Regions from separate parts of the Streptomyces sp. NPDC058335 genome, predicted to be linked through region 2. Evidence: riboswitches for the same ligand, from Rfam matches in the RefSeq annotation. Region 2 holds a riboswitch; each other region holds the start of a gene.
The links. Region 2 has a riboswitch for cyclic di-AMP ahead of ACFWJX_RS12485 (M23 family metallopeptidase). Riboswitches for the same ligand answer to the same signal wherever they lie in the genome.
Positions count from the first base shown of each region.

Region 1 (7,488 bases), on a different contig from region 2:
CGTCGAGCCCGGCGAGGTCCTTGGCGAAGCCCCCTTCCAGGTCGTCCCTGGAGGGTGCGGGGACGTCGGTCGGGGCGTCCGCGCTGCCCTCCTCGGTCACCTTCGCCCCCTTGGGCGGGGTGAAGTCGAAGGTGGCGGCGCCCGGCTTGGCGAAGCTGACCTGGGTGAAGCCGGCGTCGACGACCGCGGCGCCGCCGCTCGCCGGGGTCAGCGTGAACTTGAGCGGCAGCCCCGTCTTCGCGTCCACGGCCACACTGATCGCGCCGACGGTCGAACCTGACTGCTTCGGATTGACCAGCAGCTTGTAGGCGTCGCGGCCGGCCACCTGGACGGTGCCGTCCACCGTCACGGACGTGGTGTCGTCGACGGCCTTCAGGGCTTCGTCGGTGAGGTCCTTGGGCGTGGTCGGGACGGGCTCGGCCGCCTCCTTCCCCTTCGGCGAGGTGGAGTGATAGACCTCGTTGGAGGCGCTGTCGTACCCCCACACGTCCTTGCCGTTGTGGATGAGGCTGTACTCCGCGGCGTTCTCCAGGAGCGACAGCTTCTGCTTGTCCGGGCCGTCGGCGGCGACGCGCAGGGTGTGCGTGCCGGAGGCGAGTTCGGTGAGCTTGGCGGAGGGGTCGGCGGAGGACCCGCCGTCGCCGCCTCCGGCCGCCCCGGTGGCCCCGGAGAGGAGCCCGCTCTCCAGCCCGCCCAGATCGGGCAGGCCGAGGTCGGTGGTGATCTTCACGGTGCCGGACAGCTGCTGAACGTCCGACGCGGCGATCTTCTCGATGAGCTGCTGTGCGGTGATCTTCGGCAGGTCGGGGTCGCCCGAGTCGGCGAGCGCCGGGACCAGCCCGATCGTCGCCGCCGCGACACCGATCACGGTGACCGGAACGATGTACCGCACGGCCTTGCGCCGTCCGACACGCAGATCGTCGGCCTCCCCGGCGGGCGTGCTGTCGTCGGATGCGTACGGTGCCATGTGTGCCTTACCTCCGTCGTCGGCGGCGGCCGGTCGTCGCGCGGGTCAACGTCCCCCACTCAAGCCGCCATTCTCACCCGAATCGGTGAGGAGTGGTGATTTCCGTAGTCCCTATCTGACCAAATCAGCCACCCGTTTACGTCAACCCGAGGACCCAACCCGACGTACGCCTGGGGTATGACGTGGGGGTGGGCGGCGTAAGGGTGGGGTGAGGGGAGGGAGTCCGGGGGGCGCGGGGACGGAGACCGGGGCGGGAGACCGGGGCGGGAGGCGCGGGCGGTGTCTCGGCGGGGGCGCGGAGGTGTCCCGGCGGGGGCGCGGGGCGGTGTGCCGGCAGGGGTGCAGGGGACGCAGTCCCCGCCCGGGGTGCGGGGCGGAGCCCCGAAGCCCGCAGTCCCCGCCCGGGGTGCGGGGCGGAGCCCCGAAGCGGTTCGACCTGTACGTCTCGACCGACCGAGTCCGGCGGGTAGGTGGGAGAACACCGCAGGCGTGCAGGGGACGCAGTCCCCGCCCGGGGTGCGGGGCGGAGCCCCGAGGCGGTTCGAGGGTCACCTCTCGACAGACCGAGTCGGGCGGGTGGGTGGGCAAGGCGAGGCGAGGCGAGGCACAGCGAGGCGGGGCGGGGCGGGGCCCCCGTAGGCATCCCCGGCCTCATCCCGCCCGGTGGACCACCGCATCGCACAGCTCCAGAAGAGCCCGCTTAGCCTCACACTCCCGCAACGGCGCCAACGCCGCCCGAGCCTCCTTGGCATACCGCACGGTGTCCCGCCGGGCCTGCTCCAGCGCCGGGTGCGCCCGCAGCGCGCCCAGCGCCTCGGCGAGCCGGGCGTCGTCGCTGAGGTCGGAGTCGAGCAGCTCGCACAGCGCGATGTCCTCGGGCAGCGCCAGCCGCGCCGCCCGCTCGCGCAGCCGCAGCACCGGCAGCGTGGGGATGCCCTCGCGCAGATCGGTCCCGGGCGTCTTCCCCGACTCGTGCGAGTCCGACGCGATGTCGAGCACGTCGTCCGCGAGCTGGAAGGCGACGCCCAGCCTCTCGCCGTACTGGGTGAGCACGTCCACGACCGTCTCGTCGGCGCCGGACATCATCGCGCCGAACCGGCACGACACCGCGACCAGCGATCCGGTCTTGCCGCCGAGCACGTCGAGGTAGTGGTCGACGGGGTCCCGGCCGTCGGTGGGCCCGGCCGTCTCCAGGATCTGTCCGGTGACGAGCCGTTCGAACGCCTCAGCCTGCACCCGCACGGCCTCGGGCCCGAGGTCGGCGAGGATGTGCGAGGCGCGGGCGAACAGGAAGTCGCCGGTGAGGACGGCGACGGAGTTCCCCCAGCGGGTGTTCGCGCTGGGCACCCCTCGCCGTACCTCGGCCTCGTCCATCACGTCGTCGTGGTACAGCGTGGCCAGGTGGGTCAGTTCCACCACCACGGCGGAGGGCACGATGCCGGGCGCGTACGGGTCCCCGAACTGCGCGGCGAGCATCACGAGCAGCGGCCGGAACCGCTTGCCGCCCGCCCGGACGAGGTGCTGCGCGGCTTCCGTGATGAACGGGACCTCGCTCTTGGTGGCCTCGAGCAAGCCTTCCTCGACAGCCGTCAATCCGGCCTGGACATCGGCTTCCAGAGCCTGGTCCCGCACGCTCAGCCCGAACGGCCCGACGACGGTCACGAGGGGTCTCCTGTCTGCTGGTGTCTTCTGGCGATCACGCGGTTTGTCGATAGGTCGCTGCCCTCACTCAAGTCAGCGTATCCGGTCACGTTTCGATCACCGACAGCCCCCACGTCCCCCCGTCTCGAACTTCGCTCGCCAGGGAGTCGCTACCCGAGCGGCCGGGCGGCATCGGATCCTGCCCGGTATGTTGCTGATCATCCGGTACAAGCGTTCCGTACCGGCGAGAAAGCGGACCGGTGACGCCGTCCGGTCACCCTCGTCACCCCCGTCACCCGCCCGGCCGTAGCCGTCCGACACACCCTCCCCGCTGACCTCACGGGGGCCACGCACATGCGCATCCGTTCGTCCTTCCCCTACGAGACAGCCCACGAGGACCTCCGCATCCGTCTGCCCGACGGAACCCTCCTGTACGCCCGCGTGTGGCGACCGTTGACGGACGAGCCCGTGCCGGCGCTGCTGGAGTACACCCCGGACCGGCTCTCCGACCGCACGGCGGCACGCGACCGGCAGCGCCACCCCTGGTACGCGGGCCACGGCTACGCCTCCGTCCGCGTGGACGCGCGCGGGCACGGCAACAGCGAGGGCCTGCCGGACGACGCCGCCCGCCCGCCGACGGAACCGACCGGCCGAACGGCAACCGATGGCGTGGCGGCCGACGGGGCCGCCGTGGTCGCGTGGCTGGCGGCCCAGCCGTGGTGCGACGGCACGGTGGGCATGTTCGGCATCGGCCGCGGCGGCGCCTTCGCCCTCCGGGTCGCGGCCCGCACAGCCCTCGCACCCCCCGCGCCCACGCCGCTGAAGGCGGTCGTCGCCGTCTGCTGCCCGGACGGCCACCCCGACAACGGTGTGCGCCACCCGAGTGGTTCCGCCCTCCCCGCCGACCCTCCGCACGCCGAGGCGGCGCAGGCCCGGCTCACCTCCGCCTGCCTGCCGCCCGACCCCGAGCACGTCGGTGACGCCTGGCGGGACATGTGGCTCCGGCGCCTGGAGTCCGTCGACCCGTTCACCCCCACCGATGTCCGCGAGGACCTCACGACCGGCGTGCCCGTCCTGGCGGTGGGCGGCTGGCACGACCCGTACCCCGACACGGTTCTCGGGCTGGTCGATCGCCTCCCGCAGGACCGGGTGCGCGGCGTGATCGGCCCCTGGCCGCACGCGTACCCCGACCACGCCCCGCACCCCGGCCCCGCGATCGGCTTCCTCCAGGAGACCCTGCGCTGGTGGGACCACTGGCTGAAGGGCAAGGACACGGGCGTCCTCTCCGACCCGCTCCTGCGCGCGTACGTCCGCGGCTCCCACCTCCGGGCCACGACGTACGGCGTCCTGCCCGGCCGTTGGGTCGGCGAGCCCGCCTGGCCCTCACCCCGGGTGCGCGTCGTGACGTACGCCCTCCAGGGTGCCCCGGTCCTGGTGCGCTCCCCCTTGCACACGGGTGTGGACGCCGGCCGTCTGCTCCCCCGCGGCGACGACGCCGGTCTCCCGCCGGACCAGCGCGAGGAGGACGCGCGCTCGGTCTGTTTCGACTTCCCGGTGAGCGAGGAGACCTGGGTGCTGGGCGGGCCCCGGGTACGGCTGCGGCTGACGTGCGAGGCGCCGCACGCCCAGGTGGTCGCCCGGGTCTGCGATGTGGCCCCGGACGGCTCCTCGACCCTCGTGACCCGCGGAGTACGACAGCTTCGGCGCACGGAATGCGGAAGCTCGGAGCCTGGAGGCAAGCAGCCTGGAGGCGCGGGGCACGGAAGCGCGGGGCAAGGAAGCGCTGCCGGGGACGTCGTCCTCGACCTGGCCCCCGTCGGCCACGCCTTCCCGCCCGGCCATCGCATCCGTCTCGCCGTCTCCTCCGCCTACTGGCCGTGGGTCTGGCCCGAGCCCGAGTCGGCGGCGGGGTTCACCGTGGACCCGGCGGGCAGCGCGCTGGAACTGCCGGCGCGGGTCCGGGAGGCGGACGCCGGCGTCGCCTTCGAGGAGCCCGAACAGGCACCGCCCCTCGGGGTGAGCGTCCTCGCCACTCTCGACGGGCCGCGCCCCGAGCGGCTTCTGGTGCGGGACGAGGCCGGGGGCGAGTGGCGGCTGGAGGTCGTCCCGCCGGACGCCGGCACGCGCGCGTACCCCGACGGCCTGGAGTACACCGAGGACGCGCTGACGACGTACACGATCACCGAGCGCGATCCCTTGTCGGCCCGGGTCCGCTGCGACCGGACGGTCCGGCTGCACCGCCCCGAGCGGGGCTGGGACACGAGCGTGCGGACCCGTTCGGAGGTCACCGGCGACGAGACGGACTTCGTCGCCACCGACGAGGTCGTGTGCACGGAGGGCGGCGAGGTGGTGTTCCACCGGACCTGGCGGAAGCGCATTCCCCGGACGCCGCTCCCACACCCGCCCCTTTAAAAGGCACTTGGGGCTCAATGACCGTTTTACCCCTGTTGTGGACGTCGGTGAGTTGGCTCACTTCACGGCCATGCGGGCAACCTGCACCGGAAGTTGTGATTCCGCTTTGCCCGTCGGCGAGTTGAGGCTTGGCGAACGCAAAGGATCAAGCAGGCATACGCATCTGATCATGGTCAATAGGGGCGATCTGTGAATCCGGCACTTGTTCCGGACATGTGCTCTCGCATACGTTCCCGGCCTGTCGGGCAGACGCCTAATCCTGCCGCCGCCCGGCAACCCATCGACCGACACTCACGCACGGCAGGAGCGGGGGACCCAGGTAAGTCGCCGAGCCGTACGTCACGCACGTACCGGACCGGCTTGGGGTGAAGTCGCGTCGCCGTACCCGTACGGCGGCCGGCCGGGCACTTTCCAGCCCGAACCCGACAGCTCACCTCGTAGGCGCCGGAGAGGAACCTTCGTCATGCCCGCTGCCGCTCAGCACCGCCGTACCCGTCTCGCCCGCACCCTCGTCGTCGCCGCCACCGGCGCCGCCGTGCTGGCACTCCCGCTCATCGGCTCGACCAGCGCCTCCGCGGCCACCACGGCGTCGGCCACGACCGCCGCCACGACCACGGCCGGGTACACCAACAACCTCGACGGCTGGATCCGCGAGTCGCTCGCGATCATGGCTGAAAAGGGCATTCCGGGCACCTACAACGGCATCTACCGCAACATCATGCGCGAGTCCTCGGGCAACCCGAACGCCATCAACCTGTGGGACTCCAACGCGGCCGCGGGCATCCCGTCCAAGGGCCTTCTCCAGGTGATCGACCCCACCTTCGCCGCGTACCACGTGGCCGGCACCGCCTACGACCCGTACGACCCGGTCGCCAACATCACCGCCGCCTGCAACTACGCGGCCCACCGGTACGGCTCGATCGACAACGTCTTCGGCGCGTACTGACCGTCGCCCCCAGGGACTAGGGACCGGTAGGCCCCAGGGACCGGGGGACTAGGGGAAGAGTCTTTCGAGGACGACGGCCACGCCGTCGTCCTCGTTCGACGTCGTCACCTCGTCGGCCACCGCCTTGAGTTCCGGATGGGCGTTGGCCATCGCCACACCGCGCCCCGCCCAGTCGAACATCGGGATGTCGTTGGGCATGTCGCCGAAGGCGATCGTGTCCTGCGGCCTCAGCCCGAGGTGCTCGGCCGCCAGGGCCAGTCCGGTCGCCTTGGTGACGCCGCACGGCTGGAGCTCCACCGTGCCCGGCCCGGACATCGTGACGGTGGCGAGCGAGCCGACCACCGAACGGGCCGTCGCCGCCAACTCGTCGTCGGACAGGGTGGGATGGCGCAGCAGCACCTTGCTGATCGGCTCGCACCACAGGTCGTCGCGTGCTCCGACCCGCAGGGCCGGCAGGGTCGGGTGCGGCATCAGGTAGCCAGGCTCGATGAGCGTGAGCCCGTCGACGCCGTCCTGGTCGACGGCCGCGTACACCTCGCCCACCTCGGCCTCGATCTTGCCGATCGCGGTCTCGGCCAGCTCCCGGTCCAGGGTGACCGACCACAGCAGGCGGTCGGCTCCGACGTCGTAGAGCTGCGCGCCCTGTCCGCACACCGCGAGCCCTCCGCCGCGCAGGATGTCCAGCAGCGGCCGTACGCGGGGGGCCGGCCGGCCGGTCACCACGAGGTGGCGGGCGCCGGCGGCGGCGACCCTCGCGAGCGCGTCGAGCGACCGGTCGGAGAAGGTGTCGTCGCCGCGCAGGAGCGTTCCGTCCAGGTCTGTGGCGACGAGGGAGTACGCGCAGCGCGCGGCATATGCGGTGGGTGCGGCCATGATCAGAGAATACGGACCCCAACGGGCTCCGACTCACTTCCAGTTCGGCGCCGTTCGCGCGGGAAACGACGTCATTCGCGCGAGAAACGGCTTTCTGCCGCAACGCCGGGTACGGCGAAGTTAAAGGCCTATGCACCGGTTGGCAACAACATGGTCCGCTACCTACCGCCCGCAGTACCTGGAGCGGTACCGTCCAGACAGTCCAGGGGGGACTTGATCGGGGGGTCAGGTTGAGCAGCGGACGTATTCGTGTGCTGAAGCCGGAGGATCTCGGCGAGGGGGAACGGGAGCGGTGGCGCGCGCTGCGCGCCGCGTCGACGGCTGCGCGCAACCCGTTCATGGAACCGGAGTTCACCGACGCCGTGGGCCACGTGCGGCCTCGCACGCGCGTCGCGGTGGTGTACGAGGGGCGCGAGCCGGTCGGCTTCCTGCCCCATGAGCGGGGCAGGCTCGGCCAGGGCCACGCCCTCGCGTACGGCGTCTCGGACGCCCAGGGAGCCGTCCTCGGCCCGGGTCTCGGCCTGAACGCGGACGAACTCCTGCGGGCCTGCTCGCTGTCGAGCTTCGCCTTCGACAATCTGGAGGCGGAGCAGGAACTGCTCGTCCGGCACGCGGCGGCCGAGTACACCTCCTACGTCATCGACGTGGA
Region 1 is NZ_JBHXHX010000006.1:348,090-355,577, forward strand. Features, by position in the region: gene ACFWJX_RS14190 (outer membrane lipoprotein carrier protein LolA) at 1-967, opposite strand, end outside; gene ACFWJX_RS14195 (polyprenyl synthetase family protein) at 1,619-2,629, opposite strand; gene ACFWJX_RS14200 (CocE/NonD family hydrolase) at 2,963-5,020, shown strand; cyclic di-AMP (ydaO/yuaA leader) riboswitch at 5,299-5,479, shown strand; gene ACFWJX_RS14205 (transglycosylase SLT domain-containing protein) at 5,484-5,966, shown strand; gene ACFWJX_RS14210 (HAD family hydrolase) at 6,015-6,839, opposite strand; gene ACFWJX_RS14215 (GNAT family N-acetyltransferase) at 7,085-7,488, shown strand, end outside.
Region 1: it holds a riboswitch for cyclic di-AMP, as region 2 does, so the genes downstream of both, ACFWJX_RS14205 (transglycosylase SLT domain-containing protein) here and ACFWJX_RS12485 (M23 family metallopeptidase) in region 2, are expected to answer to the same signal.

Region 2 (7,488 bases):
CCGCGGCCGGACTGCTGGACGGCGACGACCCGCGGGAGGCGATCCGCCGCGAGGCCGTGGAGGAGACCGGGCGGACCGTCCACGAGGTCGAGCACGTCTTCGACGCCTTCATGAGCCCCGGCTCGGTCACCGAACGCCTGAGCTTCTTCGCCGCCCCCTACGACGGCTCGGCACCCGGCGTGGAGACGGCCGGCGTCGCGGCGGAGGGGGAGGACATCACGGTGGTGGAGCTGCCCTTCACCGAGGCGCTCGCCCTGATCCGCACGGGCGGGATCGCCGACGCGAAGACCATCATGCTGCTCCAGTGGGCGGCGCTGGACGGGCCGTTCGGCCTCAGCTCACGCTGAGTTCGGTGAGATCGGTGACGTCTGTCAGTTCCGTCCGATCCGTCAGGTCGGCCAGCGGCAGCGTGTGCCGGGTCGTCAGGACCTTGGCGCGCAGGTAGCGCACGTTGTGCGGGGTGGTGAAGACGCCGGTGGGCACGCGCTCCTGGACGCCGATGCCCAGCCCGCGGAGCTGCTCCGCCTTGTCGGGGTTGTTGGACAGGAGGTCGAGTTCCGTGATGTCCAGGGCGCGCAGCATCTGAGCGGCGGCGGTGTAGTCCCGGGCGTCCTCCGGCAGCCCGAGGGCGGCGTTCGCCTGGTAGGTGTCGAGGCCCTGGTCCTGGAGGGCGTACGCGTCGAGCTTGTTGTAGAGGCCGATGCCGCGGCCCTCCTGGCGCAGGTAGAGCAGGACCCCACCGTGCTCGGCGATGCGCTCGACCGCCTCGCGCAGCTGCGGGCCGCAGTCGCAGCGGGCGGAGCCGAAGACGTCACCGGTCAGGCACTCGGAGTGCAGCCGGACGAGGGGCACGGGGCCGGGTTCGCCGAGGACGACGGCGACGTGCTCCTGGCCGTCGGCGAGTCCGTGGAAGGTGACGAGTTCGGCGTCGACCGAGTAGCCGTCGTGGAAGCGCAGCGGTACCCGGACGCGGGCACGCTGGGTGGCGGCGGGGGTGTCGAGCATGCGGGTTCTCCGGGTCCGGTGTTCTGCTTCAGATTTGAAGCAGATCTACGGTCGCGACCCTACCCCATGCTTTAAATTTGAAGCAACGGACTTGTGCCGCGGCTCACGGTGGCGTGGCTACGACGCCCCGGAGCAGGGCGACGAACGCCGGCGCCACGGCAGATCCTCGGGCGCGGCCTCGCCGCCGTCCCCCTGGAGACCCTGGGCGACCTGCGTGAAGATCTGCTCCAGCTGCCCCACCTGCTCGGGCGTGAGCCGGTCGAACAGCAGGCTGCGTACGGTGTCCACATGACCGGGCGCCGCGTTCTCCAGGACCGCCATGCCCTCGTCCGTCAGGACCGCGACGCTCCCGCGCTTGTCCCACGCGCAGTCCTCGCGCCGCACCAGCCCGTCCTTCTCCAGCCGCGTCACCGCGTACGTCAGCCTGCTGCGGGTCGCCTTCAGCCGCTCCGCCAGGTCGGTCATGCGCAGCCGCCGTTCCGGCGCATCGGAGAGGTTGGCGAGGATGGAGTAATAGGCGTGAGGCATGCCGGCCTCCTGCTGGAGCTGCCGGTCGATCGCGTCCTCCAGGAGGAGGTATCCGGCGATGTACGCGCGCCAGGCGCGCTGCTCCTCGGGGGTGAGCCAGCGGGTCGTCATGCCTCCAGTGTAGGTTTGTTTCAAACTTGAACCAAGCCCGTTGTCCGACCGGGCCCCGCCGTCCCGCCGAACCCGGGCATCCGTCCGTTCCGACCCCGATCCCGGAGAGACCCGCGCCGATGCCGTACCCGTACGTCCTGCTGTCCGCCGCCGTCTCCCTCGACGGCTACCTCGACGACACCGGCCCCGACCGGCTGCTGCTGTCCGGCCCGGCCGACTTCGACCGGGTCGACGAGGTGCGGGCCTCCGTCGACGCCATCCTGGTCGGGGCCGGCACGATCCGCGCCGACAACCCGCGCCTGCTGGTCAACTCACCCGTCCGCCGCGCGGCCCGGGTGGCCGCAGGGAAGCCGGAGTACCCCCTCAAGGTGACGGTCAGTGGTACCGGGGAGCTGGACCCGGGGGCGCAGTTCTGGCACACCGGCGGTGACAAGGTCCTCTACACGACGGGCACCGGCGCGGACCGCGCCCGTGCCCTCGGTCTCGGCCGCGCGGCCGACGTGGTCCCGCTGGGTCCCGGCCTCGACTGGCGCCGGCTCCTGGAACACCTCCACGACGTACGGGGCGTACGGCGCCTCATGGTCGAGGGTGGCGGCACGGTCCACACCCAGCTCCTCCAGGCCGGCCTCGCCGACGAACTCCAGCTCGTCACGGCCCCGCTGTTCGTGGGCGACCCGGACGCGCCCCGGCTCTTCGGCCCCGGGGGCTATCAGGGTGGACGCCTGCGGCTGGTCGGGACCCGGCGCATCGAGGACGTGGTCCTCATGTCGTACGAGCCCACCGCGCCCGGCGCCGGCCCGCTCCCCGCCGCCGCCGACCGGCACTGGCTGGCCCTCGCCTGCGAGCTGGCCGCCGCCTGCCCGCCCTCGCGGACCGCGTTCAGCGTCGGCGCCGTCGTGGTGGCGGCCGACGGCACGGAGCTGGCGCGCGGACACTCCCGGGAGGCTGGCGATCCCGTCGTCCACGCCGAGGAAGCGGCCCTCGCCAAGATCGACGCCGCCGACCCCCGGCTGGCCGGCGCGACCGTCTACAGCAGCCTGGAACCCTGCGCCCGGCGCTCCTCCCGTCCGGCCCCGTGCGCCCGCCTCATCCTCGACGCGGGCGTGCGCCGGGTCGTGACGGCCTGGCGGGAGCCGGACACCTTCGTCACCGACGCCGACGGGAGCGGCCTGCTCGCCGCCGCGGGCGCGGACGTCGTCGTACTTCCGGAGTACGAGGTGCAGGCGAAGGCGCCGAACGGTCATCTGCTCTGACGGACCCCCTGCGCGGCCCCCCGGGTCCGACCGTGGTTCTGAGCGTCCCCCGCATGGCGTAGACTGGTGTCACACCGACGCGGGGTGGAGCAGCTCGGTAGCTCGCTGGGCTCATAACCCAGAGGTCGCAGGTTCAAATCCTGTCCCCGCTACTCAAGGCCGAGGGCCGGAATCCTGATCATGGGATTCCGGCCCTCGGTGCGTTCGGGGCGGCACTGACGTCACCTTCCGTGATCGCGTCGGAGCCCTGTGCATAACATCTGAGTCACCATCAAAACCCTTGTGGCCCCTGAGGGGTGTCCGTCCGGCGGTCAACTCGCCCGTTTTTCACCGGTCGTGGGTCGAAAGTCCAGGCCAGAAATGTTGTTGATCAAGCAGAACGGCTTGGAATCCCGCCCCCGGGTCTATTAACGTTCGATAACGCAGCGCGGTCGTCCCAGCCGTCACAAGAGTCGGCTCCGTGCGCACGCGCCGAATCCCGCAAGGGAACCGGGGAACCACCAACTTGGGGTGAATCACGCGGAAGCCGCCGTACAGTCACGGCCGGTATACGCGCGTAGGAGACCTTCCCGCTCCGAACCCGTCAGCTAACCCGGTAGGCGACGGAAGGAAAGGAGCACGCCCGCGTGGCGTCCAACCGGCCTGTCCCAGAAGCCCCCACCGTGCCCGCCCAGCAGACCTTCGGCTACGGCACGTACCGCACCGACGAGGGCCCCTGGGAGGAATGGAACCCCACCGCGGACTCCGTTCGCCCGGTGCGCGGAAAGCACCGCGTCGCCAAGCAGCGCGGCGGACTCGCCCGCAGCTCCACCGTTCTCGGCGTCGGTGTCATAGCCGCCGTCGGCGGCGCGGGCATGGCCAGCGCCAACACCGGCAAGTCGCCGGTCTCCATCTCCCTTCCCGACCTGCCCTCGGTGGGTTCCCTCATCTCGGACGACGACACCCCCGAGGAGACGGCGGCCCCCGCGCTCAGCACCTTCGGCGCCGAGACCGTCGCCGACGAGAGCGCCGACAGCGGTGCCGACGCCGGTGAGGCGCTGCGCAGCCGGATCATGGCGCAGGTCGAGTCGCAGCAGACCCAGGTCGAGACCAAGGCCCAGGAAGCCGCCGAGGCCGCCGCGGCCAAGGCCGCCGCCGACGCCGCCGCCAAGGCCGAGAAGGCGGCCGCGGCCAAGGCCGAGGCCGCCAAGAAGAAGGCCGCCGAGGAAGCCGCCAAGAAGGCGGAGGCCGAGCGCCTCGCCGAGCTGGCCAAGCAGTACACGCTGCCGACCTCCTCGTACACGATCACCTCGACCTTCGGGCAGGCCGGCCCCTACTGGTCCTCCGGGTACCACACCGGCCTCGACTTCGCCGCCCCCACCGGCACGCTCATCAAGGCCGTGCACAGCGGCACCATCACCTCCGCCGGCTATGACGGGTCGTACGGGTACAAGACCGTGCTCACCCTCGATGACGGCACCGAGATCTGGTACGCCCACCAGTCCTCGATCAGCGTCAGCATCGGCCAGAAGGTCGCCACCGGCGACGTCATCGGCCGCGTCGGCGCCACGGGCAACGTCACCGGGGCCCACCTCCACATGGAGGTCCACCCGGGCGGCAGCAGCTCCGGCATCGACCCGGCCGCCTGGCTGCGGGACAAGGGGCTCAACCCCTGAGATTCCTTCCAGGGGGCCCTTGCCCGGTCACCCTGAGGTCTTCCGGGAAGTGTCACGGGGGTCGGTGAGGTCTGCGCCCGGATGTTTCCCGGATGTTCGTGAACCCTGGCCGGAGGCGCGGAATGCGTGCCTTCGGCCAGGGTGTTGTCATAACTCATGACTTCTCTGCGCAAGCTCGGCTCCTCCGGCCCGGAGGTCTTCCCGCTCGCCCTCGGCGGCAACGTCTTCGGCTGGACCGCGGACGAGACGGCCTCCTTCGCCGTCCTCGACGCCTACGCGGCCGGCGGCGGCAACTTCGTCGACACCGCCGACTCCTACTCCTCGTGGATCGAGGGCAACAGCGGCGGCGAGTCCGAGACCGTCATCGGCAACTGGGTCAAGGCCCGCGGCAACCGCGACGACGTCGTGATCGCGACCAAGGTGAGCCAGCACCCCGACCACCAGGGGCTGAGCGCGGCCAACATCAAGGCCGCCGCCGACGCCTCGCTGCGGCGCCTGGGCACCGACCGCATCGACCTCTACTACACCCACTTCGACAAGCCCGAGGTGCCGGTCGAGGAGATCGTCGGCGCGCTCGACGAACTGGTGAAGGCGGGCAAGGTGCGGCACATCGCCGCCTCCAACATCACGCCCGAACGCCTGCGGGCCTCCCTGGAGTTCTCCGACCGGGAGGGCCTCGCCCGGTACGTGGCGCTCCAGCCCCACTACAACCTGGTCTCCCGCGAAACCTACGAGGGGGAACTCCAGGACCTCGTCGCCGCCTCCGGCCTCGCCGCCGTGCCGTACTACGCGCTCGCGTCCGGCTTCCTCACCGGCAAGTACCGCCCCGGTGCGACGGTGGACAGCGCCCGCGCCCAGGGCGCCGCCAAGCACCTGGCGACCGAGCGGGGGCAGAAGGTGCTGACCGTCCTCGACGAGGTCGCCCGCGCCCATGACGCCGAGGTCGCCACGGTGGCCCTGGCCTGGCTCGCCGCCCAGCCGACGGTCGCCGTGCCGATCGCCTCCGCCCGCACGGTCGACCAGCTGCCCGCCCTGCTGGCGATGGCCGACCTGGCGCTGACGGAGGCGGAGATCACCCGCCTGACGGAGGCCTCCGCCTAGCGGGTACGGGTCGTACGGCGCTCAGGGCTGGTGCGGGGCGGGCTGGGTGTACGGGGTCTGCGGGTACGGGGTCTGCGGGTACGAGGTCTGCGGGTACGAGGCCTGGGGGTACGGCGAGGCGTAGGGGGTGTACGAGGCCTGCGGCTGGGGTGAGGGGTGCCCGGGGTACCCGTAGTACCCGGGTTGCGGGTGCGCCGCCCCCATCGGGTACCCGTACCCCCCGTGCATGCCGTACGCCCCGTAGACCGGCAGGGGCGCGGGCGCCGTCAGCCGGGACGCGTGCTCCAGCGCGGGCCGGGCCACCTCCCTGCGCCGCCACAGCTCGTTCAGCAACTCCCGTTCCCGAACGACGAAGTCGGTGCCGCCCCGCCCGTGCCGCCCGCGGTGCCGCAGGAACGCGAGGGACGTGGCGTAGGCCTCGTACTGCGCGACCGCCCGTGCCGCGGGCCTGCCCAGGTGACGGCGGGCGTACTGCCGGGCCAGCCTCCGCGCCCGCATCGAGCCGAGGGCGTACGGCTCGGCCGGGCCGATCCAGCCGGCGGCCGTGTACGCGGGCAACTCGTCGCGCACGGTGCCCAGCTCGCGCTGGCGCGTCCACACCACCAGCCAGGTCAGCACCCCGAACGCGGGCACCATGAACGCCCCGTACACGGCGAAGAAGCCCCAGTCGCCGAAGGTCGCCGAGCCGTTCCACAGGGCGTGCATGAGCATCGCGAGGAACAGGCCGCACAGGGGCAGCACCACGCGCCGTACCCGCTGGCGCTCGCCGGACAGCGCGGCGATGCCGAAGCCGAGGCCGGTCAGGACCGTGAACAGGGGGTGCGCGAACGGCGACATGACGACCCGCACGAAGAACGTCGCGACGGTGACGGAGGCGATGCCGCCGTCACCGGTGAGCTGGTCGGTGCCGAAGGCGTTGCCGAGGTACAGGATGTTCTCGGTGAAGGCGAAGCCGGTGGCGGTGATCCCGGCTATCACCACCCCGTCGACGATCCCGGTGAAGTCCCGCCTGCGGAACAGGAACACGAGGAGGATGGCCGCCGCCTTGGCGGACTCCTCGACGACGGGCGCGATGACCGTCGCGCCCAGGGTGTCGGCGTGGGCCGGATCGGCCGTCGCCGTCGCTATCCAGCGGACCGCGAAGCTGTTCGCGACGATCGCTATCAGCGCCGCCGCGCACGCGCCCCAGGCGAAGGTGAAGACCAGATTGCGCCAGGGGCCGGGCTCCACCCGGTCGAGCCAGCGGAACGCGGCTATGAGCAGCGGTACGGGAAGCACCGCGAGGCCCAGTCCGACCAGGAACCCCTCCGTGCCCGTCTGCTCACGGACCAGGGCGAGGATCACCAGCCCCGACAGGAAGAGCAGCGTGATCAGCGCGCCGTAACGGACCCACTTGTGCTGCCACCAGTGCGCGTGCCGCAGCACACCGCCCCCGGCCGGGCCGCCGGGCTGCGGCGGGTGCGGGGGAAGCGGTGGGAACGGGGAACTGGTGGCCACGGCATCGACCCTAACGAGGGAGAGGACGGTGGTGGAGGGAATTACGGCTGGTCAGTGATCCCGGCGACCCTCGTGCTGTACGCGGCGGAAGAGCAGATCGTTCACCACATGACCCTTGTCCAGACCCTGTCCCTCGAAACGGGTCAGCGGCCGGAAGTCGGGACGCGGCGAGAAACCGCCGTCGGCCGTCGTGTTGGCGAAGTCGGGGTGCGCGGTCAGCACCTCGAGCATCTGCTCCGCGTACGGCTCCCAGTCGGTCGCGCAGTGCACGAGCGCGCCCGGTCTCAGCCGGGTCGCGGCCAGGCTGAGGAACTCCGGCTGGATGAGGCGCCGCTTGT
Region 2 is NZ_JBHXHX010000005.1:447,875-455,362, forward strand. Features, by position in the region: gene ACFWJX_RS12460 (NUDIX domain-containing protein) at 1-347, shown strand, start outside; gene ribA (GTP cyclohydrolase II) at 334-1,005, opposite strand; gene ACFWJX_RS12470 (MarR family winged helix-turn-helix transcriptional regulator) at 1,123-1,644, opposite strand; gene ACFWJX_RS12475 (dihydrofolate reductase family protein) at 1,764-2,897, shown strand; tRNA gene ACFWJX_RS12480 (tRNA-Met) at 2,976-3,049, shown strand; cyclic di-AMP (ydaO/yuaA leader) riboswitch at 3,357-3,516, shown strand; gene ACFWJX_RS12485 (M23 family metallopeptidase) at 3,524-4,552, shown strand; gene ACFWJX_RS12490 (aldo/keto reductase) at 4,709-5,653, shown strand; gene ACFWJX_RS12495 (PrsW family glutamic-type intramembrane protease) at 5,675-7,150, opposite strand; gene trmB (tRNA (guanosine(46)-N7)-methyltransferase TrmB) at 7,202-7,488, opposite strand, start outside.

Region 3 (7,488 bases), on a different contig from region 2:
CCCGTACCCGAGACGTCCGCGCCAGCCCTGTTCACCTGGGAGTTCGCCACCGATCCCTACCCCGCCTACGCCTGGCTCCGTGAGCACGCGCCCGTGCATCGCACCCGGCTGCCCAGCGGTGTGGAGGCCTGGCTGGTCACCCGGTACGCCGATGCAAAGCAGGCGCTCGCCGACCCGCGGCTCAGCAAGAACCCGGCGCATCACGACGAGCCCGCGCACGCCAAGGGCAAGACAGGAATCCCCGGTGAGCGCAAGGCCGAGCTGATGACGCATCTGCTGAACATCGACCCGCCGGACCACACCCGGCTGCGACGGCTCGTCAGCAAGGCGTTCACACCCCGCCGCGTCGCCGAGTTCGCGCCCCGCGTCCAGGAGCTGACGGACGAACTCATCGACCGGTTCGTGCAGAAGGGGACCGCCGACCTCATCCACGACTTCGCCTTCCCGCTCCCCATCTACGCCATCTGCGACCTGCTCGGTGTCCCCCGCGAGGACCAGGACGACTTCCGTGACTGGGCGGGCATGATGATCCGGCACGGCGGCGGCCCGCGCGGCGGTGTCGCGCGGTCGGTGAAGAAGATGCGCGGCTATCTCCTGGACCTCATCCACCGCAAGCGCGCCGAGCTTCCCGCCGACCCGGCGCCCGGCGAGGACCTCATCTCCGGTCTGATCCGCGCCTCCGACCACGGCGAGCACCTCACCGAGAACGAGGCCGCCGCCATGGCCTTCATCCTCCTGTTCGCCGGTTTCGAGACGACCGTGAACCTGATCGGCAACGGCACCTACGCCCTCCTGAACCACCCCGAGCAGCGCACCCGCCTCCAGGACTCCCTGGCGGCGGGCGACAGCGACCTCCTGGCGACCGGCGTGGAGGAACTCCTGCGCTACGACGGCCCGGTGGAACTCGCCACCTGGCGGTACGCCACCGAGTCCGTCACCGTCGGCGGACAGGACATCGCCCCCGGCGACCCCGTCCTCGTCGTCCTGGCGGCCGCCGACCGGGACCCGGAGCGGTTCACCGACCCGGACGTCCTCGACCTCTCCCGCCGCGACAACCAGCATCTCGGCTACGGCCACGGCATCCACTACTGCCTGGGCGCCCCCCTGGCCCGCCTGGAGGGACAGACCGCGCTGGCCACCCTCCTCACCCGCCTGCCGGATCTGCGACTGGCCGCGGACCCGGCCGACCTGAGGTGGCGCGGCGGCCTCATCATGCGCGGACTGCGCACGCTGCCCGTGGAGTTCACTCCCGCTGTTTCCGGTGAACCCGCCGCAGCCGTCCGCTGACCGTCCGTTATGTGACCAAGTGGCGAAGCAAAGGTGACCGTTCCTCAACTCTGTGATCTTCACGTGATCTGCGCGGCATTAACTTGTGACAAGTGATCGTCTGCCGATACGTTCACCTGTCAGCGCGGCGCCCCGCTTCACTCGCCGCGCAGGCACTGCTGTCTCGAGAAAGGCCCCCGCATGCTCTCCGGGAACGGTCGTCACCGGCGCCCCCGCCAGGCTCCGGCCCTCCTCGTCGCGGCCGGCGTGACCGGCACCGCGATCGCCATCCCGCTGCTCGGCGCCACCGGCGCGAGCGCAGCCGACGGCACGGTGTGGGACACGGTGGCGGAGTGCGAGTCCGGCGGCTCCTGGAGCGCCGACACGGGCAACGGCGAGTACGGCGGCCTGGCGCTGAGCCAGGAGGACTGGGAGGCGTACGGCGGCCTCGACTTCGCCGAGCGCCCCGACCTGGCCAGCCGCAACCAGCAGATATCCGTCGCCCAGAAGGTCCTCGCGGACCAGGGCATCGGCGCCTGGGGCACCTGCGGGCTGACGTCCGGGCTCACCAAGGACAACGGCGCGGGCAGCGTGGACACCGGAGTGGCGGACGACTCGTCCGACTCCTCCGTGTCGTCCGGCTTGTCCGACCTGTCCAAGGGTTCGTCCGGTTCGTCGGGCTCCACCGACTCCTCGCAATCCTCGGGTTCCACGGGGGGTTCCGCCGACCCGTCGGCCGAATCGTCCCTGGACGGCACGGACTCGACGTCCCCGTCACCTTCGTCCCCTTACTCCGGTACGCCGGACAGCTCCTCGAAGTCCGATACGCCCGCAGATGCGGACGCGAGCGCCTCGGGGTCGGGCGACAGCTCACCCACGGCCAACCCAGAAGTGGACGACTCGGACAAGTCGGTCCAGGATGTGGGTTCTTGGAGCCTCGTCGACACGGGCTCCCTCACCTCCGGCCGGCACCGCGGCACCACCGCCGAGGAGGCCGCGCCCGCGCCGGACGGCACCACCACCGCCTCGTCCGGCCGTCACGCCGCGAGCACCTACGTCGTGCGCGAGGGCGACTCCCTGGCCTCCATCGCCGACTCCCTTGCCCTCGACGGCGGATGGCGTGCCCTCTACGCCGAGAACAAGGCCGCCATCGGCGCCGACCCGAACAACATCACCGCCGGTCAGACGCTCGACACAGCGGTCGAATAGGGCCGAAAAACGGGAAAAGCAGCGGGAGTTCACGTCACGCTTCGCACTGAATGTCTGGTTTGGTGAAAGTGTGGGATGAGTCTCAGAAGGCGTGATCGTCTTTGAAATTCCGCCGAGCGCGTGTCTACCGTCAGGACCGCTCGGCAACCCGAGCCCCGGCTGTCGCAACGCCGAATCCTGCCAGTGGCAGCCCGGGAACAGTCGTCGCGCAAGCGCCGTAGGCAGGAGCGGGGGACCCAAGGTAAGTGCCGGACCGGTCGGTTGACCGGAACGGCTTGGGGTGAAGCCACACGTCCCAGGGAGCGGCGCTCCCGAGGGCGAGTGGCCGGGCAACTCACACGGCCCGAACCCGACAGCTCACCTCGCAGGCGTCGGTGAGGGGATCCACCATGCTGTTTTCCGGCAAGGGCAAGCACCGCCGCCCGTCCAAGGCCACCCGTGTCGCCGCGCTCGCCGGTGTCACCGGCGTCGCCATAGCCGCCCCGCTGATGGCGGCCGGCAACGCCTCCGCCGCCACCGCCTCCGAGTGGGACGCCGTCGCCCAGTGCGAGTCCGGCGGCAACTGGTCCATCAACACCGGCAACGGCTACTACGGCGGCCTGCAGTTCTCGGCCTCCACCTGGGCCGCGTACGGCGGCACGCAGTTCGCCTCCACCGCCGACAAGGCCTCGAAGTCCCAGCAGATCCAGATCGCCGAGAAGGTCCTCGCGGGCCAGGGCAAGGGTGCCTGGCCGTCCTGCGGCGTGGGCCTGTCCGGCGCCGCGTACAACGGCGGCTCGGCCTCCACGGGCTCGTCGTCCACCGGCAGCTCCTCCTCCGGCGGCTCCTCGGAGACCACCACGCGCTCCACCGAGGAGCAGAGCGCCTCCCGCTCCGCCGAGCGCCCGGCCGCCAAGGCCCCGAAGACGGTCACCACCCCGACCGGCAAGAAGGTCAAGAAGGGTGACGGCGAGTACAAGGTCGTCAAGGGCGACACGCTCAGCTCCATCGCCGAGGCGCACGACGTCAAGGGCGGCTGGGCCAAGCTGTTCGAGCTGAACAAGGACATCGTCCAGGACGCCGACCTCATCTACCCGGGTCAGCAGCTGCACCTGAAGTGACATCCGGCTCCCAGCCGGACCACAGCCCCCTCACAGCCGAGGCCGCCACGCTGAAGGCCTCGTGAGGGAGCCCCCGTCCCCACGGTCCCCCGCCCCGGTGCGTGTTCCCCCGTACGCACCGGGGCGGGGTTTTCTTTTCCCGTTCGCCACCTTCTGTTGGCCACCCCCCTTTGTTCCGGCCGGAAACAATGGGTACCGTCTCCCTGTCCACGGGACGGTCGGTCGGCCGACCGACCGCCCGAGACGGTTAGGCTCTAGTCGCAAGGCTCGCCAAGGGCTCATCAACGCCCCCACGTGCCCCGCACAACCAGCGTCACATCCCAAGAAGGAGATGCTCGTGCCGTCCATCGACGTCGTCGTAGCCCGGGAAATCCTGGACTCCCGAGGCAACCCCACGGTCGAGGTCGAGGTCGGCCTCGACGACGGCAGCACGGGTCGTGCCGCCGTTCCCTCCGGCGCCTCCACCGGCGCCTTCGAGGCCATCGAGCTCCGCGACGGTGACCCGAACCGCTACCACGGCAAGGGTGTCGAGAAGGCCGTCCTGGCCGTCATCGAGCAGATCGGCCCCGAGCTGGTCGGCTACGACGCCACCGAGCAGCGCCTGATCGACCAGGCGATGTTCGACCTGGACGCCACCGACAACAAGGGCTCCCTCGGCGCCAACGCCATCCTCGGCGTCTCCCTGGCCGTCGCGCACGCCGCCTCCGAGGCCAGCGACCTCCCCCTCTTCCGCTACCTGGGCGGCCCGAACGCGCACCTGCTGCCCGTTCCGATGATGAACATTTTGAACGGCGGCTCGCACGCCGACTCCAACGTGGACATCCAGGAGTTCATGATCGCCCCGATCGGCGCGGAGTCCTTCTCCGAGGCCCTGCGCTGGGGCGCCGAGGTCTACCACACCCTCAAGAAGGTGCTGAAGACCAAGGGCCTGTCCACCGGCCTGGGTGACGAGGGCGGCTTCGCCCCGAACCTGGAGTCCAACCGCGCCGCGCTCGACCTCATCATCGAGGCCATCAAGCAGGCCGGTTACGTCCCCGGCGAGCAGATCGCGCTCGCGCTCGACGTCGCCGCGTCCGAGTTCTACAAGGACGGCAAGTACGAGTTCGAGGGCAAGTCCCGCTCGGCCGCCGAGATGACCGAGTACTACGAGGAGCTGGTCTCCGCGTACCCGCTGGTCTCCATCGAGGACCCGCTGTACGAGGACGACTGGGCCGGCTGGAAGGTCATCACCGACAAGCTGGGCGACAAGGTCCAGATCGTCGGCGACGACCTCTTCGTCACCAACCCGGAGCGCCTGGCCCGCGGCATCGAGGAGGGCTCCGCGAACGCCCTGCTCGTCAAGGTCAACCAGATCGGCTCGCTGACCGAGACCCTGGACGCCGTCGAGATGGCCCAGCGCAACGGCTTCAAGTGCATGATGTCCCACCGCTCCGGCGAGACCGAGGACGTCACCATCGCCGACCTCGCCGTCGCGGTGAACTGCGGCCAGATCAAGACGGGCGCCCCGGCCCGCTCGGACCGCGTCGCCAAGTACAACCAGCTGCTGCGCATCGAGGAGATCCTCGACGACGCCGCGGTGTACGCCGGCCGCAGCGCCTTCCCCCGCTTCAAGGGCTGAGCAGGGCAGGCCTGAAACCGGCCCGGCTGAGCCGTTAAGGGTCAAGCCTGCGCCAGTCGTACGTACGTCCCCGTACCGGTCCCGTACCGTGTCCGGGGACGTACGCACGTGTGAGACGGGAGGCGGGGACACATGGCCGTGAAGGACCGGGACCGTTTCTCCACCGCGACCAGGATCAAACTGCTCGGCGAGCAGACCGCGGCCCGGGTCTACCGGTCCCAGACCAAGCGCCAGGCCCGCCGCTCCCGCCTCACCGGCCGGGCGGCCCTCCTCGCGCTCGTCCTGTGCACGCTGATCGTGGCCCTGGCCTACCCCATGCGGCAGTACGTCTCCCAGCGCGCGGAGATCGCCGATCTCCAGCGCGAGAAGCGGGAGGCCCGCGAGCGGGTGGAACAACTCCGCGACCTCAAGGCACGCTGGCAGGACGACGCCTACGCCGAACAGCAGATCCGGCTGCGGCTCCACTACGTGATGCCGGGGGAGACGGGTTTCGTCGTCGTCGACCCCGACGCCGCGGAGCAGTCCCGCGCCGACCAGGGGGCCGCCGACCGCCCCTGGTACTCGAACGTCTGGGACGGCGTCGACAAGTCCGACGCCGCCGCCGGACGATGAACTGCGACCGATGAACTGACAGAGAGACTTTCGTACAGGCATGGAAACCCCCCCGCCGACCACTCCCCGCACCGAGCCCACCGACGCCGACGTCGAGGCCTTCAAGCAGCAGCTCGGACGCCCGCCACGCGGCCTGCGCGCGATCGCGCACCGCTGCCCGTGCGGCCAGCCGGACGTGGTGGAGACGGCCCCCCGCCTCCCCGACGGCACCCCCTTCCCGACGCTGTACTACCTGACGTGCCCGAAGGCCAACTCGGCGATCGGCACGCTCGAGGCGAACGGCGTGATGAAGGAGATGACGGAACGGCTCCAGACCGATCCGGAACTGGCGGCGGCGTACCGTGCGGCGCACGAGGACTATGTGCGGCGGCGGGACGAGATCGAGGAGCTGAAGAACTTCCCCAGTGCGGGAGGGATGCCGGACCGGGTGAAGTGTCTCCACGTGCTCGTCGCCCACTCCCTGGCCGCGGGGCCCGGGGTGAACCCGCTCGGGGACGAGGCGCTGGGCATGTTGCCGCAGTGGTGGTCCAAGGGGGCGTGTGTGACGCAGGTGGGGACACCGGAGGACGGGTCGGGCCACTTCGCCTCCGAGCCGGCCGAGGGAGACGCCCGATGACTCGCGTCGCCGCCGTCGACTGCGGTACGAACTCCATCCGTCTGCTCGTCGCCGACGCCCACCCCGAGACGGGTGAACTGGTCGAGCTGGACCGCCGTATGACGATCGTGCGGCTCGGGCAGGGGGTCGACCGGACCGGGCGGCTCGCGCCCGAGGCGCTGGAGCGGACCTTCGCCGCGTGCCGGGAGTACGCGGCCGTCATCAAGGAGCACGGCGCCGAGCGGCTCCGCTTCGTGGCCACCTCCGCCTCGCGCGACGCGGAGAACCGGGACGAGTTCGTGCGTGGGGTGCTCGACATCCTGGGCGTCGAGCCCGAGGTGATCTCCGGTGACCAGGAGGCGGAGTTCTCCTTCACCGGCGCCACCAAGGAACTGACGGGCCGTGACGACCTGACGAAGCCCTACCTCGTCGTGGACATCGGCGGCGGCTCGACCGAGTTCGTCGTAGGGAACGACCAGGTGCGCGCGGCACGTTCCGTGGACGTCGGCTGCGTGCGGATGACCGAGCGGCACCTGGTCGTCGACGGGGCGGTCACCGACCCGCCGACGGAGCAGCAGATCGCGGCGATGCGCGCCGACATCGAGGCGGCCCTGGACCTCGCGGAGCGCACGGTCCCGCTGAGCGAGGCGCACACCCTGGTCGGCCTCGCCGGTTCGGTCACGACGGTCTCGGCGATCGCGCAGAAGCTGCCCGCGTACGACTCGCGGGCCATCCACCACTCCCGGGTCTCCCGGGAACGGGTCCGCGAGATCACCGAGTGGCTGCTGCGCTCCACCCACGCAGAGCGCGCGGCGGTCCCGTCGATGCATCCGGGCCGGGTCGACGTGATCGGCGCGGGCGCGCTGGTCCTGCTGTCGATCATGGACCGGATCGGCGCGGAGGAGGTCGTGGTGAGCGAGCACGACATCCTGGACGGCATCGCCTGGTCGGCTCTCTCCTGAGCAGGTCGGACACCGTTTGAGCATGATCGAGGGGCTCGATCCGGCCCGGAATCGCCCCTTGGTGACACCCTCTCGGAAAACTTCGTGAAGTTCTTCACAAGGAAAACGGCCCTGCCGGGGGACGAA
Region 3 is NZ_JBHXHX010000002.1:511,173-518,660, forward strand. Features, by position in the region: gene ACFWJX_RS05390 (cytochrome P450) at 1-1,287, shown strand, start outside; gene ACFWJX_RS05395 (transglycosylase family protein) at 1,468-2,475, shown strand; cyclic di-AMP (ydaO/yuaA leader) riboswitch at 2,679-2,861, shown strand; gene ACFWJX_RS05400 (transglycosylase family protein) at 2,865-3,575, shown strand; gene eno (phosphopyruvate hydratase) at 3,907-5,193, shown strand; gene ACFWJX_RS05410 (septum formation initiator family protein) at 5,326-5,805, shown strand; gene ACFWJX_RS05415 (DUF501 domain-containing protein) at 5,846-6,421, shown strand; gene ACFWJX_RS05420 (exopolyphosphatase) at 6,418-7,362, shown strand.
Region 3: it holds a riboswitch for cyclic di-AMP, as region 2 does, so the genes downstream of both, ACFWJX_RS05400 (transglycosylase family protein) here and ACFWJX_RS12485 (M23 family metallopeptidase) in region 2, are expected to answer to the same signal.

Region 4 (7,488 bases), on a different contig from region 2:
TACGGCCTCGTCCGGGGTGGGCGCAGGGATGGACCGGCGGACGGGGATGCCGTACCGGCCGAGCAGGTCGCAGGTCTCGTCGGGGCCGAGGGTGAGGCCCTGCCCGCGCGCGAGGAGCCTGCCGATGAGGGCGGCGGCGCCCTTCTCGTCGATGTCCTCGTGCTCGGGCACCTTGCCGGGGTCGGCCGCCTCGCGCCGCCACTGCGCGTACTTCACGGCCTCGGCGAGGGCGCGGACCGCGCGCTCCGCGGCGGGGTAGGCGGGGATGAGGTGGGCGCCCTCGGGGGCCTCGGCTGCTGCCTCCGCGGCGGGGGCGGGGGGCGTGCCGGTCGCGGTGGGCGCGGTCGGCGTCGTGCCGGGCCCCGTCGTCCCGGGCCCCGTCGTCCCGGGCCCCGTCGCTCCGGGGGCCTTCGTCCCGGTCCGGGGCGCCCCGGGCTCGGCCGCTCCCGTGTCCGGCGTCGCCGTGCGCGCGCGTGGGGCCGTGCTCGTCGCGGCCGACAGGGCCGCCGCGAGGCCGCCCAGCTCCACGTGCACCACGAGCACCGGCTTGGCGGGGCCGGCGGCCGCGGCCGAGCGCAGCGCCTGTGCCAGTTCCGAGTCGCCGGGGGACGCCTCGCCGATCGCCGGGATCGCGGTCACCACGACCGCGTCGCACGTCTCGTCGGCCAGGGCGCGCGCCAGGGCGGAGTGGAAGTCCTCCGCCGACGCCTCCGTGGTGAGGTCCAGAGGCGGCTGCGGGCGCAGCCCTTCGGAGAGGCACGCGTCGTACGTCAGCAGCCCCAGCGACTCCGAGTTGCCGAGGATGCCCACGCGCGGTCCTCGCGGCAGCGGCTGGCGTGCCAGCAGCAGGCCCGCGTCGACCAGTTCGGTGATGGTGTCCACGCGGATCACGCCCGCCTGCCGCAGCAGGGCGGACACCGTGGCGTGCGGCAGCCGCGTGGCCCGTACGGCGTGGCCCTGGGGGGCGGAGCCGGCGCCCTGGACCACCACCAGCGGCTTGGCCGCCGCCGTACGCCGTGCGAGACGGGTGAACTTGCGCGGGTTGCCGATGGACTCCAGGTACATCAGGGCGACGTCGGTGTCGGGGTCGTCGTACCAGTACTGGAGGACGTCGTTGCCGGACACGTCCGCGCGGTTGCCGGAGGAGACGAACGTCGACACGCCCGTGACGCCCGTCACGCCACCGCCGCGCCGGTGCAGCCGGGACAGCAGGGCGACGCCGATGGCGCCGGACTGGGCGAACAGGCCGATCCGGCCGGGCCGCGGCATCTGCGGGGCCAGCGACGCGTTCAGCCGAACCCGCGGGGAGGTGTTGATGACCCCGAAGGCGTTGGGGCCGATGATCCGCATTCCGTACGCGCGCGCGTGCCGCACCAGTTCGCGCTGACGCTCTCGTCCGTCGGGGCCGCTCTCGGCGTACCCGGCGGCGAGGACGACGAGTCCCTGCACGCCGTGCTCGCCGCACTCGGTGACGACTTCGGGCACGTGGTCGGCCGGGACGGCGACGACCGCGAGGTCGACGTGTCCGTCGATGTCCCGCACCGAGCGGTGGGCGGGCACGCCGTCGAGTTCCTCGAGGTCCTCCGGGAACGCCTTGTTCACGGCGTACAGGGCTCCGGTGAAGCCGGCCTCCCGCAGGTTGCCGAGGACGCTGCGGCCGACGCCGCCCGGGGTACGGCCGGTGCCGATGACGGCGACCGAGCCGGGCACCAGCAACCGCCGTACGGAGTGGGCCTCGGCGCGCTGTTCCCGCGCGCGCTGCACGGCCAGGGAGCGTTCGGTGGGTTCGAGGTCGAACTCCAGACGGACGACGCCGTCCTCGAAGCTGCGCTTCTGGGTGTAGCCGGCGTCCGTGAACACCTTGATCATCTTGTTGTTGGCGGGGAGCACCTCGGCGGCGAACCGTCGGATGCCGCGCTCACGCGCGACAGCCGCGATGTGTTCGAGGAGGGCGGAGGCGACGCCCCTTCCCTGGTGGGCGTCCTGCACGAGGAAGGCGACCTCGGCCTCGTCGGCGGGGGCGGTGGCGGCCATGCCGTCGGCCCCGATGCGGTCGTAGCGTACGGTGGCGATGAACTCGCCGCCGACCGTGGCCGCGAGTCCCACCCGGTCCACAAAGTCGTGGTGCGTGAAGCGGTGGACGTCCTTCGCGGACAGTCGCGGGTAGGGCGCGAAGAAGCGGTAGTACTTCGACTCGTCCGACACCTGCTCGTAGAAGCTGACCAGGCGCTCGGCGTCATCGACGGTGATGGGGCGGATGCGCGCGGTGCCGCCGTCGCGCAGCACCACGTCGGCTTCCCAGTGGGCGGGATACTCGTGGCGGTCCGACGCGCTCTGCATGGGCCCCAGAGTACGGCTCGCGTACGACAACGGCGCGAGGCAGTCTGTGGTGGGACGGAGGTCGGATCGAGGCCGCGATCCGACGACCGCACCGGGACGGGACATACGGACCGTCCTCACACGCTTCACGTGTGGAACACTGGTCTAGACAACCTGAGACACTGAAGGGCAGCATCACATGGCTGAGCGCCGCGTCAACGTCGGCTGGGCCGAGGGCCTCCACGCCCGCCCCGCTTCCATCTTCGTCCGAGCCGCCACGGCCGCAGGCGTCCCGGTGACGATCGCCAAGGCGGGCGGCAACCCCGTCAACGCGGCCTCCATGCTGGCCGTCCTCGGCCTGGGCGCCCAGGGCGGCGAGGAGATCGTCCTCGCCTCCGAGGCCGAGGGTGCGGACATCGCCCTCGACCGGCTGGCCAAGCTGGTCGCCGAGGGTCTCGAGGAGCTTCCCGAGACTGTCTGAGCCGGCTGCCGCTCACGGCAACCACGGAGCCGCGTCGCCCCATCCGGGTGGCGCGGCTCCGCTGCTTTCCGGACCCGGATGGAATTGCCGGAGGCATGCCTGAAATAGTCCGCAGGCATGCGAAGGGCGCGCCACCAAAATGCGGGGCGCGCCGGAAAAAGAGCAGCGGAAATATCTCTCCGCCGAATTCCCTTCTTTGTATACGGCCCTCCTGTTAATGCCGGAGGCCGGACATGTTTACGACGTGTTGCGAAGTCCTCACACGGTCCTGGCGGTCGCCGCCGGAAAAGCGCAGCCGGTGCGCGGAGGTCGCGCGCTCGGTGTGCAGCGCCGTGACCGCCCGCGCGCGCTCCGCGTCACCGCGCGCCACCGCGTCCACGATCGCGCCGTGCTCCGCCCAGGACTCCACCGGACTGGCCGGCGCCTCCACCGCGTACATCCAGGAGATCTTGTGCCGCAGCTGGGTGAGCGTCGAGGTCAGGGCGTGGCTGCCGGAGGCCTGTGCGAGGGTCTCGTGGAACCAGCCCCCCAGGGAGCGCAGATCCTCGCTGTTGCCCCGCCTGGCGCGCTCCTGGCCCAGCCGGACGAGGCCGCGGAGCACCTTGAGATGCGCCTCGGTGCGCCGCTGGGCGGCCCGGGCTGCGCCGAGCGGCTCCAGCAGCATGCGCATCTCCAGCAGGTCGGCGGCCTCTTGCTCGGTCGGTTCGGCGACGCACGCGCCCGCGTGCCGCCGCGTGACGACGAAGCCCTCCGCCTCGAGTGTGCGCAGGGCCTCCCGGACGGGGACACGCGAAACGCCGTAGCGGCGCGCGAGGAGTTCCTCGGTGAGGCGGCTGCCACGCTCGTAGACACCCGCGACGATGTCGTCCCGGATGGCCGTGCACACCGAGTGCGCCGGAATACGCATGACCGACCTCCGCCTTAATCCCCGTGAAACGTCGACGATTGACGTGTGTTCCGTGACTCTATTGCAATCAGCGGGAATTTCCGATGGCGGGCCGGAATCCATGGATATTTTTTGGACAGCACGGTCCCTGAAACGACGAAAGCCCCGGCCACGAGGGCCAGGGCCATACGATCTGTCGCGGTACGTCGTCAGATGTTCACGCCGTGCGTGCGGAGGTAGGCGGCCGGATCGATGTCCGAGCCGTACTCCGCGCTGGTGCGGGCCTCGAAGTGCAGATGCGCGCCGGTGACGTTGCCGGTCGCGCCGGACAGGGCGATCTGCTGGCCGGGAGCGACCTTCTGGCCCACCGAGACGCCGATGGACGACAGATGGCCGTACTGGGTGTACGTGCCGTCGTTCATCCGGATCACGACCTGGTTGCCGTAGGCGCCGCCCCAGCCGGCCTCGACGACGGTGCCGAGGCCCACCGCGCGCACGGGGGTGCCGCTGGAGGCGTGGAAGTCGATGCCGGTGTGGCTGCCGGAGGACCACAGGGAGCCGCCGGACCGGTAGCCGGTGGAGACGTAGGAGCCGCTGATCGGCGACACGAAGGTGTTCAGGCGCTCCCGCTCGGCCGCGCGGGCGGCACGGACCCTGGCCTCGCGCTCCGCCTTGGCCTTCGCCGCGGCCTGGGCGGCGGCCTCCTTGCGCTCGGCCTCCTGCGCGGCGGCCTGCTTCTGCGCGGCGGCCTGGTCGTCGATCTGCTCGGCGACCGTGTCGCCGATGCTGACGACCGGGATGAGGCCGGTCTGCTCGGCGGGGTTCTCCGCGGCGAGGGCGGAGCTGGAGGCGACGGCGCCGATGACACCGGTGGTGGTGAGCGCCGCGATGCCCGCCGCACGGGCGGTGGTGCGCTTCATCCGGCTGGGACGACGGTGCTTCCCGGTGGCGCAAGTGGACGCCATGTAGTTGAGCGGTCCTTTCCTTCCCTCTCGCCTACCGGGTTAGCTGACGGGTTCGGAGCAGGAAGGTCTCCTACGGACCCCCTCGCGAAACGCGCGGGCGTCCGATTCACCCCAGGGACTGCCTAGTTGGGTCCCCGGCTCCCCTGGCTCGCGCCATGCGGGGACTCGGCGATGACTGTCCGGTGCCGCGGTTGCGGCGCACTGCCTGACGAACAGCCCGGTTGAAACTAGACGCGGCGGCCGTCAATCCCCAAACAGAACACGGCTTTTGTAGCGCATGCCACAGGGCAGACAGGCAACCTTTCTCCCAATTCGGACATCAAGGGGCCCTGGTGGCACATCCGTCCACCAGGGCCCCTTCGCGCGCGGCGCCGCGTCCTGCTCCGCGGTCCGCGGTCCGCGGTCCGCTCAGCGTTCCTGTTCCGCGATCTCCTCCGGCGCTCTACTCCGCGGAGACGACCTTCACCTCACCGATACCGAGGGCCTCGACCGGCGCCTTGATCGCGGCCGCGTCGCCGACGAGGACCGTCACCAGGCGGTCCACCGGGAAGGCGCTCACTACCGCCGCGGTGGCCTCCACGGTGCCGGTCGCGGCGAGCTGCTGGTACAGCGTCGCCTGGTAGTCGTCGGGCAGGTGCTGCTCGACCTGGTCGGCCAGCGTGCCCGCCACGGCGGCGGCCGTCTCGTACTTCAGGGGCGCCACCCCGACGAGGTTCTGCACGGCGACGTCACGTTCGGCGTCGGTCAGGCCGCCCTCGGCGAGGGTGCGCAGCACCTTCCACAGGTCCTCCAGCGCGGGACCGGTGTTCGGCGTGTCGATGGAGCCGCTGATGGCCAGCATCGCGGCGCCCGAGCCGTCCGGCGCGGACCTGAGGACCTGCCCGAAGGCGCGCACGCCGTAGGTGTAGCCCTTCTCCTCGCGCAGGACGCGGTCCAGCCGGGAGGTGAGGGTGCCGCCGAGGCAGTACGTGCCGAGCACCTGCGCGGGCCACACGCGCGCGTGCCGGTCGGCGCCGATGCGGCCGATCAGCAGCTGCGTCTGGACGGCGCCGGGGCGGTCCACGATGACGACCCGTCCGGTGTCGTCGGCGGTCACCGGCGGCACCGGACGCGGCTGGCCCGCGGAGCCCGTCCAGGCGCCCAGGGTGTCGCCGAGGAGTGCGTCGAGATCGACACCGGTGAGGTCGCCGACGACCACGGCGGTGGCCGTGGCGGGGCGGACGTGCTTCTCGTAGAAGGCGCGTACGGCGGCGGAGTCGATCTTCTCCACGGTGTCCGCGGTGCCCTGGCGCGGGCGCGACATGCGCGCGGTCGCCGGGAACAGCTCCCTGGAGAGTTCCTTGGCGGCACGCCGGGACGGGTTGGCCAGCTCGTGCGGGATCTCGTCCAGACGGTTGCGGACGAGTCGCTCGATCTCGCTGTCGGCGAACGCGGGCGCCCGCAGCGCATCGGCGACGAGGCCGAGGCCCTTGGCCAGGCGGGAGACCGGAACCTCCAGGCTCAGGCGGACGCCGGGGTGGTCCGCGTGCGCGTCGAGGGTCCCGCCACAGCGCTCCAGCTCGGCGGCGAAGTCCTCGGCGGAGTGCTTGTCGGTGCCCTCGGAGAAGGCCCGCGCCATGATCGTGGCGATGCCGTCGAGGCCGGCCGGCTCGGCGTCCAGGGGCGCGTCGAGGATGACCTCGACGGCGACGACCTGCTGGCCGGGGCGGTGGCAGTGCAGGACGGTCAGGCCGTTGTCGAGCGTCCCGCGCGCGGGGGCCGGGAACGCCCAGGGCCTGGCCTCGCCCGCCCGGGGCTGGGGGTGGAAGTCCATCGCGGCGAGCTCGGTCACTGGGCCGCCTCCTCGTTCTCGTCCTCGTCGGCGGTGTTCTCGGCGGGCTCGGTGGGCTCGTAGACCAGTACGGCGCGGTTGTCGGGGCGCAGGCGGGCCCTGGCCGCCTCCCGGACCTCTTCCGCGGTGATCTCCAGCACTCGCTGGACGGCGGTCAGGGCGAGCTGCGGGTCACCGAACAGCACCGCGTACCGGCACAGTTCGTCGGCGCGGCCGGCGACCGTGCCCAGGCGGTCCAGCCACTCGCGCTCCAACTGGGCCTGGGCGCGCTCCATCTCCTCGTCCGTGGGGCCTTCCTCGGCGAACCGGGCCAGCTCCTCGTCGATGGCCGTCTCGATGACGGGCACCTCGACGTCGCCGGACGTCTTGACGTCGAGCCAGCCCAGGGAGGGCGCGCCGGCCAGGCGCAGCAGGCCGAAGCCGGCCGCCACGGCCGTACGGTCGCGGCGGACCAGGCGGTTGTACAGGCGGGAGGACTCGCCGCCGCCGAGCACGGTGAGCGCCAGGTCGGCCGCGTCGCACGCACGCGTGCCGTCCTGCGGCAGCCGGTAGGCGGCCATCAGCGCGCGGGCCGGGACCTCCTCCTCGACGACCTCGCGCAGCTGTTCGCCGATGATGTCGGGCAGCGAGCCGTCACGGGGCTGGGGCTTGCCGTCGTGGGCGGGGATGGAGCCGAAGTACTTCTCGATCCAGGCGAGCGTCTGCTCCGGGTCGATGTCGCCGACGACCGACAGGACGGCGTTGTTGGGCGCGTAGTACGTGCGGAAGAACGCGCGGGCGTCCTCCAGCGTCGCCGCGTCCAGGTCGGCCATCGAACCGATCGGCGTGTGGTGGTACGGGTGGCCCTCCGGGTAGGCGAGGGCGGTCAGCTTCTCGAACGCCGTGCCGTAGGGGACGTTGTCGTAGCGCTGGCGGCGTTCGTTCTTGACGACGTCGCGCTGGTTCTCCATCGATTCGTCGTCCAGCGCGGCGAGCAGGGAGCCCATGCGGTCGGCCTCCAGCCAGA
Region 4 is NZ_JBHXHX010000013.1:121,667-129,154, reverse strand. Features, by position in the region: gene ACFWJX_RS25395 (GNAT family N-acetyltransferase) at 1-2,340, opposite strand, end outside; gene ACFWJX_RS25390 (HPr family phosphocarrier protein) at 2,519-2,800, shown strand; gene ACFWJX_RS25385 (GntR family transcriptional regulator) at 3,015-3,707, opposite strand; gene ACFWJX_RS25380 (M23 family metallopeptidase) at 3,896-4,651, opposite strand; cyclic di-AMP (ydaO/yuaA leader) riboswitch at 4,665-4,832, opposite strand; gene ACFWJX_RS25375 (M16 family metallopeptidase) at 5,094-6,482, opposite strand; gene ACFWJX_RS25370 (M16 family metallopeptidase) at 6,479-7,488, opposite strand, start outside.
Region 4: it holds a riboswitch for cyclic di-AMP, as region 2 does, so the genes downstream of both, ACFWJX_RS25380 (M23 family metallopeptidase) here and ACFWJX_RS12485 (M23 family metallopeptidase) in region 2, are expected to answer to the same signal.